2 regions of the Microbacterium sp. 1154 genome follow, and region 2 is predicted to be linked to the other one. Evidence: predicted binding sites of a transcription regulator. Region 2 holds the regulator's gene; the other holds the start of a gene.

Region 1 (7,067 bases), on a different contig from region 2:
ACGACGCTGTAGCCGTTGTATTTCGCCGAGGGCGTACGCCCGGCCATCGCGGCCTTCATGTTCTTCACGAGCGCCTTCGCCTGCTGCCGGATCGCCCCGCCCGAGCGCCGCGTGGCCACCGTGGCGGCATCGCCCACGGCCCAGATCTGCGGGTGGCGGGTGTGCTGGAACGTCTCGGGGTCGACGTCGACGAATCCGTGCGGGTCGTCGGGCGCGGCGAGACCACTGCCCGCGATCCACTCGGGGGCCCGCTGCGGGGGGACCGCATGCAGCACGTCGTACGCCAGCGTCTCTTCGGCGTCGCCTCGACCGATCACGAGCGTGCGGGAGTCGGCATCCACTCGCCTGACGTCCCGGCTGTAGCGCACCTCGATGCCGTACTCGTCGATCTTGCGGCGGAGTTCGTCGTCGATGGCCGGGATGCCGAAGGGCACCGGATCCGGGCACACGAACACGACGCGGATGTCGTCGAGCACCCCGATCGCCCGCCACCAGTCGCACGCGAGGTACATCGGCTTCTGGGCCGCGGCCCCGCACGAGGCGGGCTCGGGCGGCTGCGTGAAGACGACCGTGCCGGAGCGTAGGTCGCGGAGCACCGGCGAGGCTTTCGCGGCGAGCTCGTAGTCGTAGTTCGAGATGCCGGTCGGGGCGGCCATGGCCTCGGGCAGTCCCGGGATCTGCTCCCACGCCATCCGCATCCCGGCGCACACCACGAGCTGGTCGTAGTCGATCCGCCCGCCCGAGACCAGGTGCACACGTTGGGTCTCGGCATCCACCGTGAAGGCTTCGTCGCGCAGCCACCGCACCCCCGGAGGGGTGACGTCGGCCTGGGCGCGCGCGGCCTCGGACGCTCGGGCCGCACCGCCGGCGATGTGCGATTGGAGGGGCGCGAACACGTGGGACGTGCGCGGTTCGATCACGGTGATGTCGCCGAGGCGCGCGCGGTGCAGGCGCCCGGCGACGGACAGGCCGGCGTTTCCGCCGCCGATCACGACGATGCGCGGGGAGTCGGTCATGGGGGATCCTCTCGTCCCCCTCACGGTGCGGCCTCGCGCGGCTCCTGGACAGCGGCTTGACACCGCCGGTCGCACAGTCGAGGAGTCAGGCGTAGGACTCCGGCGGGGCCGCCTCTTCGGAGGGCTCGGGCACGACGTACAGCCCGGTGGGCGAGTTCGCCGTGGACATGAGGGCTTCGAGCCATGCCCGGTTCAGGGCGGGGGGACGCCCGCCGTTGTACTTGAAGACGAGGTTCGCCCGGGGGTGCATCCAGACCGAGGTGCGGCCGCCTCCCGTGCTGATGTCGTCCTTCCAGACGAAGTAGAACGGCTCGCCGCGACGGAGCTTGTTTCCCACGACGACCTGCAGGTGTGCGAGGAGGCGGTCTTCGAACTCGTTGCGAACGCCGCTCTCGTAGATGAACTTGCCCACGTAGTCCTCCCTGGGGCGTCGTGCCCGCTTCGCTTTTCACTGTGCATTCGCTGTGCGCGTCGGAGCCTCTCGCGGGACGCCGCGCGCAACGACGAGACCGAAGGCGTTACCGCATCAGAACATGCGCACCACCTGCGCGGGGTTCTGGCCGTAGTGCTCGCGGTGGTAGCGCGCGAAGCGCGAGGCGCTCGAGAATCCCCAGCGGCGTGCGACTTCGGCGATCGACACGGGGTCGCCCGATCGCAGCTCCTCGTGGGCGCCCACCAAGCGGACCAGCCGCAGGTACTCCATGGGGGTCGTGTCGAGTGCGCGGCGGAACGCGTGCTGCAGTCCGCGGGACGAGATCCCGGATGCCACGGCGATGTCCTCGAGCGTCAGGGGCTCCCGTGCGTTCGCCTCGATGAGGGCGATCGCGCGGCGGACGGTGCGCGGTGCGGCGCTACGCTGGTGGGCGCGCTGCACAGCGTCGACGTATGGCGTGTGGAAGCTCGAGAGCGTCGCCATGAGCGCGTGCCGCTGCAGTTCGGCGGACAGGATCGGGTCGTCGTGCGTGGCGTCCAGCGACGCGGAGACGTGCGCGAAGCTGCGCTCCCACTGCGTCGCGGCGGTCCGGTCGCGCGCGAGGGGATCGAGCCGTCGCAGGACCAGGCGATCGTCACCGGAGACGATGCGGGCGACGCGCTCGGCGTCGCTGCGATCGAAGACGAACGCCCTCACGCGGGCGGATCCGGTCCAGTTCGCTTCGATCCCCCCATCGGCCCCGAGCCACGGGCGGCGCGGGTCGAGGCTGCGCCCCTCGGCTTCGATGCGGATGTCGTCGCCGATCATGCGACACGCCATGATCTGGTCGTCCATGTAGAGGGAAGAGCGGACGGATGCCGTCAGCTCCCACGCCACGACCGAGAGCCCCGGCAGCCCGACCGAGTCCCACGAGAACGCCACCTGGCGGGGGTCGACGCGTTCGAGTCGTGCGCTGGGCACGAACTGCTGCCAGACGCGCTCGACGTCGTCGACTCCGCGCGAGCGGACCGTCATCCTGTCAGCCATGGTGTTCCTTCCGCCGCGGAGAGGGGCGGCCCTTCCGGCGGTCCCCGTACGAAGGCGGGGACGTGCGTGTCAAGGGGCGGGGCGGAGAGTCGCGCGCCCCGTTGGATGAGGGGACCGCTGATCCCGGCGGTGACGCGCGTCCCACGAAAGGACCCCCCATGAGCGACGCTTCGATCGACCCGACCCCCGACGCGACGACCCCGGCCGCCGACGTGGGCGTCGCGGGCGTGCAGCCCCTGCGCGACGGCGACACCTCCATCGAGCCCGACCCCGCGCTCGACCCCGCCCAGGCGGAGTGGGACGCGACGACCGCTCTCGACGAGGGTGCGGACCCGGCAGACATCAACCCGGCGACGGCGACGGGCGCCGACCCCGCGGAGATCCCGGCCGACGACAGCGACATCCCGCTCGAGGACATCCACCCCGAGTCGACCGGCACCGACTCCCAGGGGGAGGACCCCGGTGTGGTCGAGCTCGGCGAAGAGGGCCAGGGCGATCTCGCGCCCGAGGATCTCTGACACCTTCGCGCTGCCCCGGGCCCGTTCACGGGGGCCGGGGCATCGCGCTGCCCGGGCTGCGCGCGGGTTCCCTCATCGCGGTGCGTGTGGGGGAGGCGGAACTTTCCGAGCACCCTGAGCATGCGGAACGCGATCTCGCTTCGGTGGGCACGGCAGCGCACGCCCCGGCGGGGCGTCGTGGTCGGCGGCATCACTCGTCGGTGCGGAAGCCGGCCGCCTTGTGGGTGCCGTCGCAGTAGGGCTTGATCGTCGACAGGCCGCAGCGGCAGAGCGCGACCGTGCGACGGGTGCGGGGCACGCGGTGGCCGTCGGCATCGAGGATGTCAGCGTCTCCGCGTACCAGCAGGGGGCCGTCGGTGTAGGCGGTGACAGTCACCCGTTCGCCGGTCATCGCGCGTCCTCTGCGCGCAGAGATGACTCTTCGCGCGACCACGCGTCGAGCATGTGGCGCCCGACGCGGTCGTCGACCTCGAGGCACGCGGCGGCGCCGAACACGATGTCGGCGAGCAATTCGGGGTGGTCTTCGGCGAGGGCGCCGGCGAGGTCGCGCCCCGCGATCTGCTCGTGCACGGCGTCGGCTTCGACGTGCTCGTCGAAGTACTCGCACACGTCGTCTCCGAAGCCCAGGCGACGCAGTCCCTCGGCGTACATGCGATTGGGGATCGACGAGGTCATCTCGAAGGCGGCGAGGTGGCCCACGATCGCGCCGAGAAGGCGCCGATTGAGGCCGAACATCGACATCGTGTTGTGCGAGGCGAGGGTGACGGCGGGCACATCGTCGATATAGGCGCCGTAGGCGTCGCTGAGCCCCGCGCCGCGAACGGCTCGGGCGAACAGGGTCGCGTGCACGCGGTCGGGGCGACCGCCGCCGTACTCGTCGGACTGGATCTCGACGAGCGCCGCCTTCGGCCGCCCGGTCAGGCGGGGGATCGCCCAGGAGTGCGGGTCGGCCTCGCGCAGGGTGTAGACGGTCCGCTGCACGAGGAACTCGTGCGCCTGATCGAGGGTCGCCTTGCGCGCGAGGTACCGCGAGAGGCTCGGGCCCCCGTCCGCGCCGGTCAGGTCGAAGAGGGCGCGGGCCACGGCATCCGCTGTCGGGGACGGCAGCTCGGGAACCGTGACCGAGTTCCGCAGCGATCGCTCGAACGCTGTCTCGATCACCCTGCGGGTGGCGATGAGCGAGGGGTCCCATTCGAGATCGGCGAGGAACGCCGGGAAGGCGCCGTACGCCGATGCGTATAGGGCGAACAGGGCGAGCTGCAGGTCGTCGTCACGCTCGATGTCGACGGATGCCAAGACCGCGCGGTCGGCGAGCGCGGTGTGGGCGGTGGCGGTGCCGTCCACCAGGTGGGCGAGGACCGCGGCGCTCACGGGGCCTCGCGGGCGGAAGGGGAGGGCGGCGACGTCGTCGTCGTCGAGGAGCGGAGGGTGGGGCGAGGACAGGGTGGGGGGCACGCTCGGCACTGTGCGGCGTCGCGCGCCGAAAGCCGAGCCCCTTGACAACAACTTCGCGCGCACCGAGGGGCGACCCGCGCCGGGCCGCCCCTCGTGTCACGTGCCCTTACTGCTCGATGGGCTGCGGGGTGCTCTCGTGCGCCTCGATGACGCCGTCGCCCTCGTCGGTCGAGACGGCGATGCGCCGCGGCTTCGCCTTCTCGCTGACGGGAATCGTGACCGAGAGCACACCGTTGCGGTAGGACGCGCTGATGCCGTCGGTGTCGATGCCCTGGCCGAGGTTCAGCTGGCGGACGAACGAGGCCGTCTCGCGCTCGCGGGTGATCCACTTGACGCCCTCGCCCGAGCCGAGGGTGCGCTCGGCGCGGATCGTGAGCAGCTGGCCGTCGACGTCGACGTCGACCGAGCCGGGGTCTACGCCGGGCAGGTCGGCGGCCAGCACGTAGTGGTCGCCGTCGCGGTAGAGGTCCATCGGCATCCGTCGCGGACCACCGCCGCGGCGGGCGTCGAGGAGCGTCGACGCGAGGCGGTCGAGGTCGCGAAAGGGGTCGTAGGTGGCCATGGTCGTTCTCCTTTTCGATCGGTCGGGATCTGGCATCCCGAGTTCTGGGGAGTTGAGTCCACTCGACTCAACTGCGATCAGATTAGCACTCGCATGGGGAGAGTGCCAAGCCCCGAGCGCGCGATTGTGGCGCACCGTCGGGTCGCTCACAACCCCCGCGCACAAACCCCGTCATCCGGCGTTTCGTGGCTGCGACGCGCCACCGGTCACTCGACCTTTCCCCCCGGCGCGGTGAGGAGAGACATGTACTTCCACCGGCAAGAACTGCAGCACTCCGCCACCCCCGACAAGCCCGATGCGGTCTACGCCCGCAAGCTTCAAGAGGTGCTCGGCGGACAATACGGCGAGATCTCCGTCGCGATGCAGTACCAGTTCCAGGCCTGGAACATGCACATGCCCGGCAAATACCGCGACCTGGTCTTCGGCATCGGCGCGGAGGAGATGGGTCACGTCGAGATGCTCGCGGTCATGATCGCCCAGCTGCTCGAGAAATCGCCCCTCGGCATCACCGAGGAAGCCGTGCAGGACGACCCCACCGTGGCGGCCGTCATCGGGGGCACCGACATCCAGCACGGCATCGTCGCGGGTGCCGGAGCGCGCCCGGTCGATTCGAACGGCAACCCCTGGCAGGGCAGCTTCATCACCGCGAGCGGCAATCTGCTCGCCGACTTCACCGCCAATGCCAACGCCGAGATGCAGGGCCGCGTGCAGGTCGCGCGCCTCTACCACCAGACCGACGACCACGGCGTGAAGGACCTTCTGGCCTTCCTGCTGGCCCGCGACACGATGCACCAGAACCAGTGGGCCGCGGCCGCCGCCGAACTTCAGGCCGAGGGCTACGAGAAGCTGCCCGTGCCGAGCAACTTCCCCCTCGACAAGGAGGACCGCGACGTGTCGTACCAGTACATCAACTTCAGCGACGGCAAGAAGGCCGGCGACGGCAGCTGGGCCTCGGGCCCGACCCCCGACGGCAAGGGCGAGTTCTCGTACCTGCCCGAGCCCCCCGCGGGCGTGCCGATGCCCCCGCCCACCAAGCCCGACGTGCGGTTCTACGGCACGACCGAGCTCCCCAACACGGTCGAGAAGCTCGCCGGACGCGCGCAGGACGCGCTGCACAAGGAATGAGCGGGGCGGATGCCGCGATGCCGGGGCCGGCGACGGTGTCGGCACCGCGGAGCGGGGCGAGCTTCCCGGCGATGCGCGCGGCCAAGGTGCCGCGCGCGATCGTGGCGGGTCCGTACGGGCACCCGTTCCATCCGATCGCGGTGACCATCCCCATCGGGGCGTGGTCGTCGAGCCTGGTGTTCGATCTGCTCGGCCTTGCGGCCGACGACCCGCGGGCCTTCGCGACCGGTTCGCGCTGGCTCGTCGCGATCGGCCTCGGGGGAGCGGTCGGCGCCTCGGTGCTCGGCCTTCTCGACCTGTCGCGCATTCCGAAGGGCACTCCCGCCCGCCGCACGGCGCTGGCGCACCTCGCGCTCAACGTCACCGCGATGGTGCTGTTCAGCGTCGGCCTGTCGATCCGGATGCTCGACCTCGGCCGGGTGCCGATCGTGGCGTTCGGCCTCAGCGCCGTGGCGTCCCTCGGGCTGAGCGTCTCGGGGTGGCTGGGCGGCAAGCTCGCCTACCGCTGGGGCGTCCGTGTCGCGGACGAGAACACCCAGCGCGAGGGGTTCGAATCCGCCTGAGGAGTGCGGCCCGACGTCTTTCGGGGCCCGGATGCCACGGCATCCGGGCCCCGTCGTTCGGGCGACCCGCGGGGGACCGTCGTGCGGAGATCGCGAGTGACACGCGGCGCGCGGCTGCGGCGGCTCGGCGTGTCGGCGCGGAACTCCGCCGCACGGCCCCGATGCGTGCGTCGCGAGCGCGACGGATCAGCGATGCCCGCGGAGGGGGAACCGCGGCCACCCGCCGCTCACCGCACCGGCGTCGTGCTGCGCGGCGAGCACCGCGCCGGCCGTGGGCGCGGCGGGCCGGCGGCGCAGACCCAGAGCGTGCTGCAGGAAGCGGATGAAGCGGTCGTACACGCGCGGCGCGAGGAACTGCAGCGGCCGCGT
Region 2 (7,067 bases):
ACTGGATGCCGCTGTGCTCAAGGCCCTGAAGGACGTCGGATACGAGACCCCCTCCGCCATCCAGGCGGCCACCATTCCCGTTCTGCTGCAGGGCCGCGACGTCGTCGGCCTCGCCCAGACCGGAACCGGCAAGACCGCAGCCTTCGCGCTGCCGGTGCTGTCGCAGATGGAGACCGGCCACAAGAACCCGCAGGCACTCGTTCTCGCCCCCACTCGTGAGCTCGCGCTCCAGGTGTGCGAGGCGTTCGAGAAGTACGCGTCGCACATCAAGGGCGTCTCGGTGCTCCCCGTCTACGGCGGACAGGGCTACGGCCAGCAGCTGTCGGCCCTGCGTCGCGGCGTCGACATCGTGGTGGGCACCCCCGGTCGCATCATGGACCACCTCGACAAGGGCACGCTCGACCTGAGCGAGCTGAAGTACCTCGTGCTCGACGAGGCCGACGAGATGCTCAAGATGGGCTTCGCCGAAGACGTCGAGACGATCCTCGCCGACACCCCGTCGACGAAGCAGGTCGCGCTGTTCTCGGCGACCATGCCGGCGCAGATCCGCCGCATCTCGGCGCAGTACCTCAACGACCCCGAAGAGATCACGGTCAAGACCAAGACCACGACCTCGGCGAACATCACGCAGCGGTACCTGATCGTGTCGTACCAGCAGAAGATCGACGCCCTCACGCGCATCCTCGAGGTCGAGAACTTCGAGGGCATGATCGTCTTCACCCGCACCAAGAACGAGACCGAGACGGTCGCCGAGAAGCTGCGCGCCCGTGGGTACACGGCCGCGGCGATCAACGGCGACGTCGCCCAGGTGCAGCGCGAGCGCACGGTCAACCAGCTGAAGTCGGGCAAGCTCGACATCCTGGTCGCCACCGACGTCGCGGCCCGCGGCCTCGACGTCGAGCGCATCAGCCACGTCGTCAACTACGACCTGCCGATCGACACCGAGTCGTACGTGCACCGCATCGGCCGCACCGGTCGCGCCGGTCGCACCGGCGACGCGATCAGCTTCGTCACGCCGCGCGAACGCCGCATGCTGACGGCGATCGAGAAGGCTACGCGCCAGCCGCTGACCGAGATGTCGCTGCCGAGCGTCGACGACGTCAACGCCACGCGCCTCACCCGCTTCGACGACGCCATCACCGCGGCTCTCGAAGACACCGCCGCGATCGCGACGTTCCGCGACGTCGTGGCCCACTATGTCGCGCACCACGACGTGCCCGAGGCCGACGTGGCCGCCGCCCTCGCCGTGGTGGCCCAGGGCGACACGCCCCTGCTGCTCGAGGCCGAGGCCTTCCGCCCCCAGCGCTTCGACAACGACCGCCCCGCGCGCGACGCGCGCGACGGCGGTTCGCGCGAGGGGGCTCCCCGCCGCGACACCTCGGGCCGCTTCGCCACCTACCGCATCGCCGTCGGGCGCCGCCAGCGCGTGGAGCCGCGCCAGATCGTCGGCGCCCTCGCCAACGAGGGGGGTCTGCGCCGCAACGACTTCGGCGCGATCCAGATCCGTCAGGACTTCTCGCTCGTCGAGCTGCCCGCCGACCTCTCGAACGACACGATCAACCGCCTCGCCGACACCCGCATCTCGGGCCAGCTGATCGACCTGCGACTCGACCAGGGCGGGCGCTCCGCCAAGCGCAGCGACCGTCCCCAGCGCCGCGACCGCGACCGCGACTGAGTCGCGGTTCGGCCGTAGCGCCGGGCGCGCGCATCGGCTGTCCCCGCCGTCGCGCCGGGTTGCCGGCATCCGTTCGACGCCCCCATACCCCGCTGAGGGTGCGGGGGCGTCGTGCGTGCACCGGGCCGGCGGCCCGCCGGGGTTTTCGGACGCGACGCATCGCGAAGCCTTCGCGGGGCGGCGGATGTGGCCCCGGGGTGCTGAGAGTGGCCCCGGGGCCACGAGGGAGGGGCGTCTAACGTGACGCCGGTCGGCCCCGTCGCGAACCGAGCCATGTCCCGATTTGTGCTGGCTGGGGGCGTGGCAGAGAGCCCATTTCGGGACATCGTCTGCACAGAAGGGGACAGGGGAGCCGGGATGCCGGGTGCCCGGCGCGGAGCCGTGTCCCACCCGGAAGTTGAGCCAATTCATATCAAGTCATCTTGACCTCTCGGGAGGCGTTCGCTAACCTTGAGTCATCGCGGCTCAACCCGCGCAGAGACTTCATCACGAACCACGAGTCGTGGCATCCGCCCGGCTCACAATCAAGGAGACACATATGCCCCGTGCAGTGGGAATCGACCTCGGTACGACCAACTCCGTCGTGAGCGTGCTCGAGGGTGGCGAGCCCAAGGTCATCGCCAACGCCGAGGGTTTCCGCACGACCCCCTCGGTCGTCGCCTTCACGAAGGACGGCGAGGTGCTCGTCGGCGAGACCGCCAAGCGCCAGGCCGTCACCAACGTCGACCGCACGATCTCCAGCGTGAAGCGCCACATGGGCACCACCTGGAGCTTCGACGTCGACGGCAAGAAGTGGACGCCGCAGGAGATCTCGGCCCGCATCCTCCAGAAGCTCAAGCGCGACGCCGAGGAGTACCTCGGCGACAGCGTGACCGACGCCGTCATCACGGTGCCCGCGTACTTCAACGACGCCGAGCGCCAGGCCACGAAGGAGGCCGGCGAGATCGCGGGCCTGAACGTGCTGCGCATCATCAACGAGCCCACCGCCGCGGCCCTCGCGTACGGCCTCGACAAGGGCAAGGAAGACGAGCTCATCCTCGTCTTCGACCTCGGTGGCGGAACGTTCGACGTCTCGCTGCTCGAAGTGGGCAAGGACGACGACTTCTCGACCATCCAGGTGCGCGCCACCTCCGGTGACAACCGCCTCGGTGGAGACGACTGGGACCAGCGCGTCGTCGACTACCTCATCAAGCAGTTCAAGGACACCACCGGTGTCGACGTCTCGGGCGACAAGATCGCCCTGCAGCGCCTGAAGGAAGCGGCCGAGCAGGCCAAGAAGGAACTGTCGAGCTCGACCTCGACGTCCATCAACCTGCCGTACCTGTCGCTCACCGACTCGGGCCCCGTCTCGCTCAGCGAGACCCTCACCCGCGCGAAGTTCGAGGACCTCACCAAGGACCTCCTCGACCGCACCCGCAAGCCCTTCTCCGACGTCATCCGCGAGGCCGGCGTCAAGGTCGACGACATCGCCCACGTGGTGCTCGTCGGCGGCTCGACCCGCATGCCCGCGGTCGCCGAGCTCGTCAAGAAGGAGACCGGTAAGGATGCCAACAAGGGCGTGAACCCCGACGAGGTCGTGGCCGTGGGCGCAGCCCTGCAGGCCGGTGTCCTCAAGGGCGAGCGCAAGGACGTCCTGCTCATCGACGTCACCCCCCTGAGCCTCGGCATCGAGACCAAGGGCGGCATCATGACCAAGCTCATCGAGCGCAACACGGCCATCCCGACCAAGCGCAGCGAGACCTTCACCACCGCCGACGACAACCAGCCGTCGGTCGCGATCCAGGTCTTCCAGGGCGAGCGCGAGTTCACCCGCGACAACAAGCCGCTCGGCACCTTCGAGCTCACCGGCATCGCCCCGGCTCCCCGCGGCATCCCGCAGGTGGAGGTCACCTTCGACATCGACGCGAACGGCATCGTGCACGTCTCGGCGAAGGACAAGGGCACCGGCAAGGAGCAGTCGATGACCATCACGGGCGGCTCGTCGCTGCCCAAGGAGGACATCGAGCGCATGGTGCGCGAGGCCGAGGAGAACGCGGCCGACGACAAGAAGCGCCGCGAGTCCGCTGAGACCCGCAACCAGGCCGAGACCCTGTCGTACTCGATCGAGAAGCTCATCAAGGAGAACGAGGACAAGCTCCCCGCCGAGGTCAAGACCGAGGTGCAGGGCGATGTCGACGCTCTCAAGACGGCTCTCGCCGGCGACGACGACGAGGCGGTCAAGACCGCCTTCGACAAGCTGAACGCGAGCCAGGGCAAGCTCGGCGAGGCCATCTACGCCTCGTCGCAGGCCGCCGGCGAGCCCGCCGACCCCAACGTGGGTCAGCCGGGCAACGGCGAGACGCCCAACCCCGAGGAAGACGTCATCGACGCCGAGGTCGTCGACGACGAGCCGACCGACGAGAACAAGAAGTAAGCGACAGAACATGGCACACAAGGACGACGAACAGCCCACGGGCTCGGGCGCCGGTCCTGACGAGACGGGGCCGGAGGAGAACACCTCCGGCCCCGCGCCGTCGGGCGAGCAGTCCGAGACGCAGGACGCGGATGCCGAGGGCTTGACCATCGACGACATCCTCGGCGCCGAGCAGACGCCCGAGGCCGCCGCAGAGGGGGCGTCCTCCAACAAGGAGGCTTCTCTGCTGATCGACCTCAAGCGCCTGCAGGCCGAGTACGCCAATTACCGTCGGCGCACCGAAGAGCAGCGCGAGCGCGAGATCGAACGCGCAAAGGGAGAGGCCGTGAAGGGCCTCCTGCCCGTCATGGACGACCTCGACCGCGCCGCCAAGCACGGCGACCTCGTCGAGGGCAGCCCCCTCGCCGCGATCGGCGACAAGGTGCGCGCCGTGGCCGAGCGCCTCGGCGTGGTGTCGTACGGAGCCGTCGGCGACGTGTTCGACCCGCAGCAGCACGAGGCGATCTTCCAGGCCCCGACCCCGGGTGCGACCGAGACGACGATCCTGGAGGTCGTCGAGGTCGGCTACCGCCTCGGTTCGGTCGAACTGCGACCGGCGAAGGTCGTCGTCGCCGTGCCGGCCTAAGAGGAGGACACATGGCGAGTCAGGACTGGTTCGACAAGGACTTCTACAAGGTCCTCGGTGTCGACAAGAGCGTCAGCGCTGCCGATCTGAAGAAGACGTACCGCAAGCTCGCGCGCCAGTACCACCCCGACTCGAACCCGGGAGACGCGAAGGCCGAAGCGAAGTTCAAAGAGATCAGCGAGGCCTACTCGGTGCTCAACGATCCCGAGCAGCGCGAGGAGTACGACCAGATCCGGGCCATGGGCTCGGGGGCGCGCTTCTCGGCTCCCGGGGCCGGCGGTGGCGGTGGCTTCGACGACGTCTTCAGCCGCTTCGGCCAGGGGCGCCAGGCGCCGTCCGGCGGCTTCGACGACTTCTTCACGATGTTCGATCAGCAGGGCGGCGGCTTCGGCTCCGGCCGGTTCGGTCAGACCACCGGAGGGTTCCGGGGCTTCGGCGGTCCGCAGAAGGGCGCCGATGTCACCGCACGGACGACGCTCGACTTCGTCACCGCGGCCAAGGGCGAGACCATCACCCTCGCGGGCGAAGACAACGTCCCGTTCAAGGTGAAGATCCCGGCGGGTGTCTCGGACGGGCAGAAGATCCGCCTGCGCGGGCGGGGGCGCAAATCCCCTGACGGCGGCGAGAGCGGCGACATCGTCGTGACCGTCGCGGTGCGTCCGCACCCGGTGTTCACGAGGGACGGACTCAACCTCCGTCTCACCGTGCCCGTCACCTTCACCGAGGCGGCGCTGGGCGCGACCATCGAGGTGCCGACGCTGGGCGGCGACCCCGTCCGTCTGCGCGTCGCGCCCGGAACACCGTCCGGCCGTGTGCTGCGCGTCAAGGGACGCGGGATCGAGACCGCCAAGGGGTCCGGCGACCTGCTCGCCGAGGTCCAGGTCGCGGTCCCCACGCACCTGGACGACGCCGCCCGCGAAGCCCTCGAGCGGTTCCACGAGCTCGAGCCCAAAGAGAACCCCCGCGCCGACCTGATGTCGAAGGCGCGATAACCCCGCGCGCGTCGCCGAGGTTCTCGGCATCCGATACGACAGGATGCCGAGAACCCGGCACCGCACCCGGCACGACGAAAGAGGTGAAGACGTGTCCGAGAGAGAGATCGACGAAGACGCCCCGATCTTCGCCATCGCCGCGGCCGCCGAGCTGTCGAACATGCACCCGCAGACCCTGCGGCAGTACGACCGGCTCGGTCTTGTCGTGCCCGCGCGTACCCAGGGCGGTTCGCGTCGCTACTCCAGCCGCCACGTGCAGCAACTGCGTGAGGTCTCGCGCCTCTCGGGCGAGGGCATGAGCCTGCCGGCGATCGCCCGCCTGCTCGCTCTCGAGGAACGCGTGCACGAGCTCGCGCGCCGCGTGAACGACCTCGAACGTCAGCTGACGATCGAGCGGCAGTCTCGCCCCGGAGCCCGCGTCTTCGCGGCCGGGGCGACGGGGTCGGTCGTGACGCTGCGCCACGGAGCCCGCGTGCGCCGCGCCACCGACATCGTGCTGTGGCGCCCGCGCGGCCCGCACGACGACTGAGACGTCGTCGTTTCTTTGAGGCTGTAAAGAGCCCGTTCCGCGCCGACCTGCGCGGCGATTTCCGCGCGCGTCCGTGTCGCGGATGCAACGCCTCTTCCCGGTGACGGCGCCGTGCCTCAGGCCGGGTCGAGTCGCAGCACCGTCGGGGATTCGCCGAGCTTGAGGTCGTCGACCACGCGGATCGTGCGCGCCACCTCGTCGACCGACGAGATGATCGTGCCGAAGCGCTCGCGGTCCGCGCACACGGCCGTCACCGTGACGAAGTGCGAACCCGTGTCCCACGTGTAGGTGGCGAAGGGCGGGGTCTTCGGATCGCTCGGGAGCGGCATCGCGAGCTTCTCGCCCACTCCGAGGTGCGGGTTCCGGAACGACTCCGTGTCGTCGTACTCCATCGGCATCATGGCGCGCGCCGTGCGCAGCTGGGGCGTGGCCTCTTGCAGCTGGGCCATGACGACGAGCAGCTCGGGGTCGCTCTTCCACACCCAGACCAGCACGCGGCCCGCGGCTCGGCGCATGAGCAGGGGCGCCGCCTGGCTGAGGATCCACGCGAACGCGCCGCCGCCCGGCCTCGGCGCGGCACCGGCGGCCCGATTGGCCTGGCTCAACAGCATGCCGATCGCGGCCTTCCGGTGGCGGCGGCCACGGAATCCCAGGGAACCCGTCACGGGAACCCAGCGGTCGGCGGGAGCGTCGGCCTGGAGTCGGGACATGCGATCAGCCTACGATCCGGCCCCGGGGAGTGGGATGTCGATTCCCGGCGTTCGCGAGGAGAGAACGCTCAGGCGGTGTCGGCCAGCACGCACGCGGTGAGGATCAGGCCGGAGCCGGTGGTC

The links. Region 2 encodes HspR, which represses chaperone genes until heat shock. Its sites were predicted from a motif close to AAGTTGAGTCNNNNNGACTCAACTT; they were not measured.
Region 1: a site for HspR is predicted at 5,060-5,084, ahead of J2X55_RS12910 (Hsp20/alpha crystallin family protein). Genes of this name have one in related genera too.

What each region holds. Positions count from the first base shown of each region.
Region 1 covers NZ_JAVDSN010000003.1:249,446-256,512, reverse strand. The annotation lists gene J2X55_RS12940 (FAD-dependent oxidoreductase) at 1-1,016, opposite strand, end outside; gene J2X55_RS12935 (ATP-dependent DNA ligase) at 1,102-1,428, opposite strand; gene J2X55_RS12930 (helix-turn-helix transcriptional regulator) at 1,543-2,475, opposite strand; gene J2X55_RS12925 (sugar ABC transporter ATPase) at 2,634-2,993, shown strand; gene J2X55_RS12920 (CDGSH iron-sulfur domain-containing protein) at 3,184-3,384, opposite strand; gene J2X55_RS12915 (iron-containing redox enzyme family protein) at 3,381-4,364, opposite strand; gene J2X55_RS12910 (Hsp20/alpha crystallin family protein) at 4,555-5,010, opposite strand; gene J2X55_RS12905 (manganese catalase family protein) at 5,254-6,135, shown strand; gene J2X55_RS12900 (DUF2231 domain-containing protein) at 6,207-6,698, shown strand; gene J2X55_RS12895 (SDR family NAD(P)-dependent oxidoreductase) at 6,885-7,067, opposite strand, start outside.
Region 2 covers NZ_JAVDSN010000001.1:368,055-375,121, reverse strand. The annotation lists gene J2X55_RS01555 (DEAD/DEAH box helicase) at 1-1,675, shown strand, start outside; gene dnaK (molecular chaperone DnaK) at 2,214-4,088, shown strand; gene J2X55_RS01545 (nucleotide exchange factor GrpE) at 4,099-4,713, shown strand; gene J2X55_RS01540 (DnaJ C-terminal domain-containing protein) at 4,725-5,705, shown strand; gene J2X55_RS01535 (heat shock protein transcriptional repressor HspR) at 5,797-6,234, shown strand; gene J2X55_RS01530 (hypothetical protein) at 6,351-6,944, opposite strand; gene J2X55_RS01525 (4'-phosphopantetheinyl transferase superfamily protein) at 7,013-7,067, opposite strand, start outside.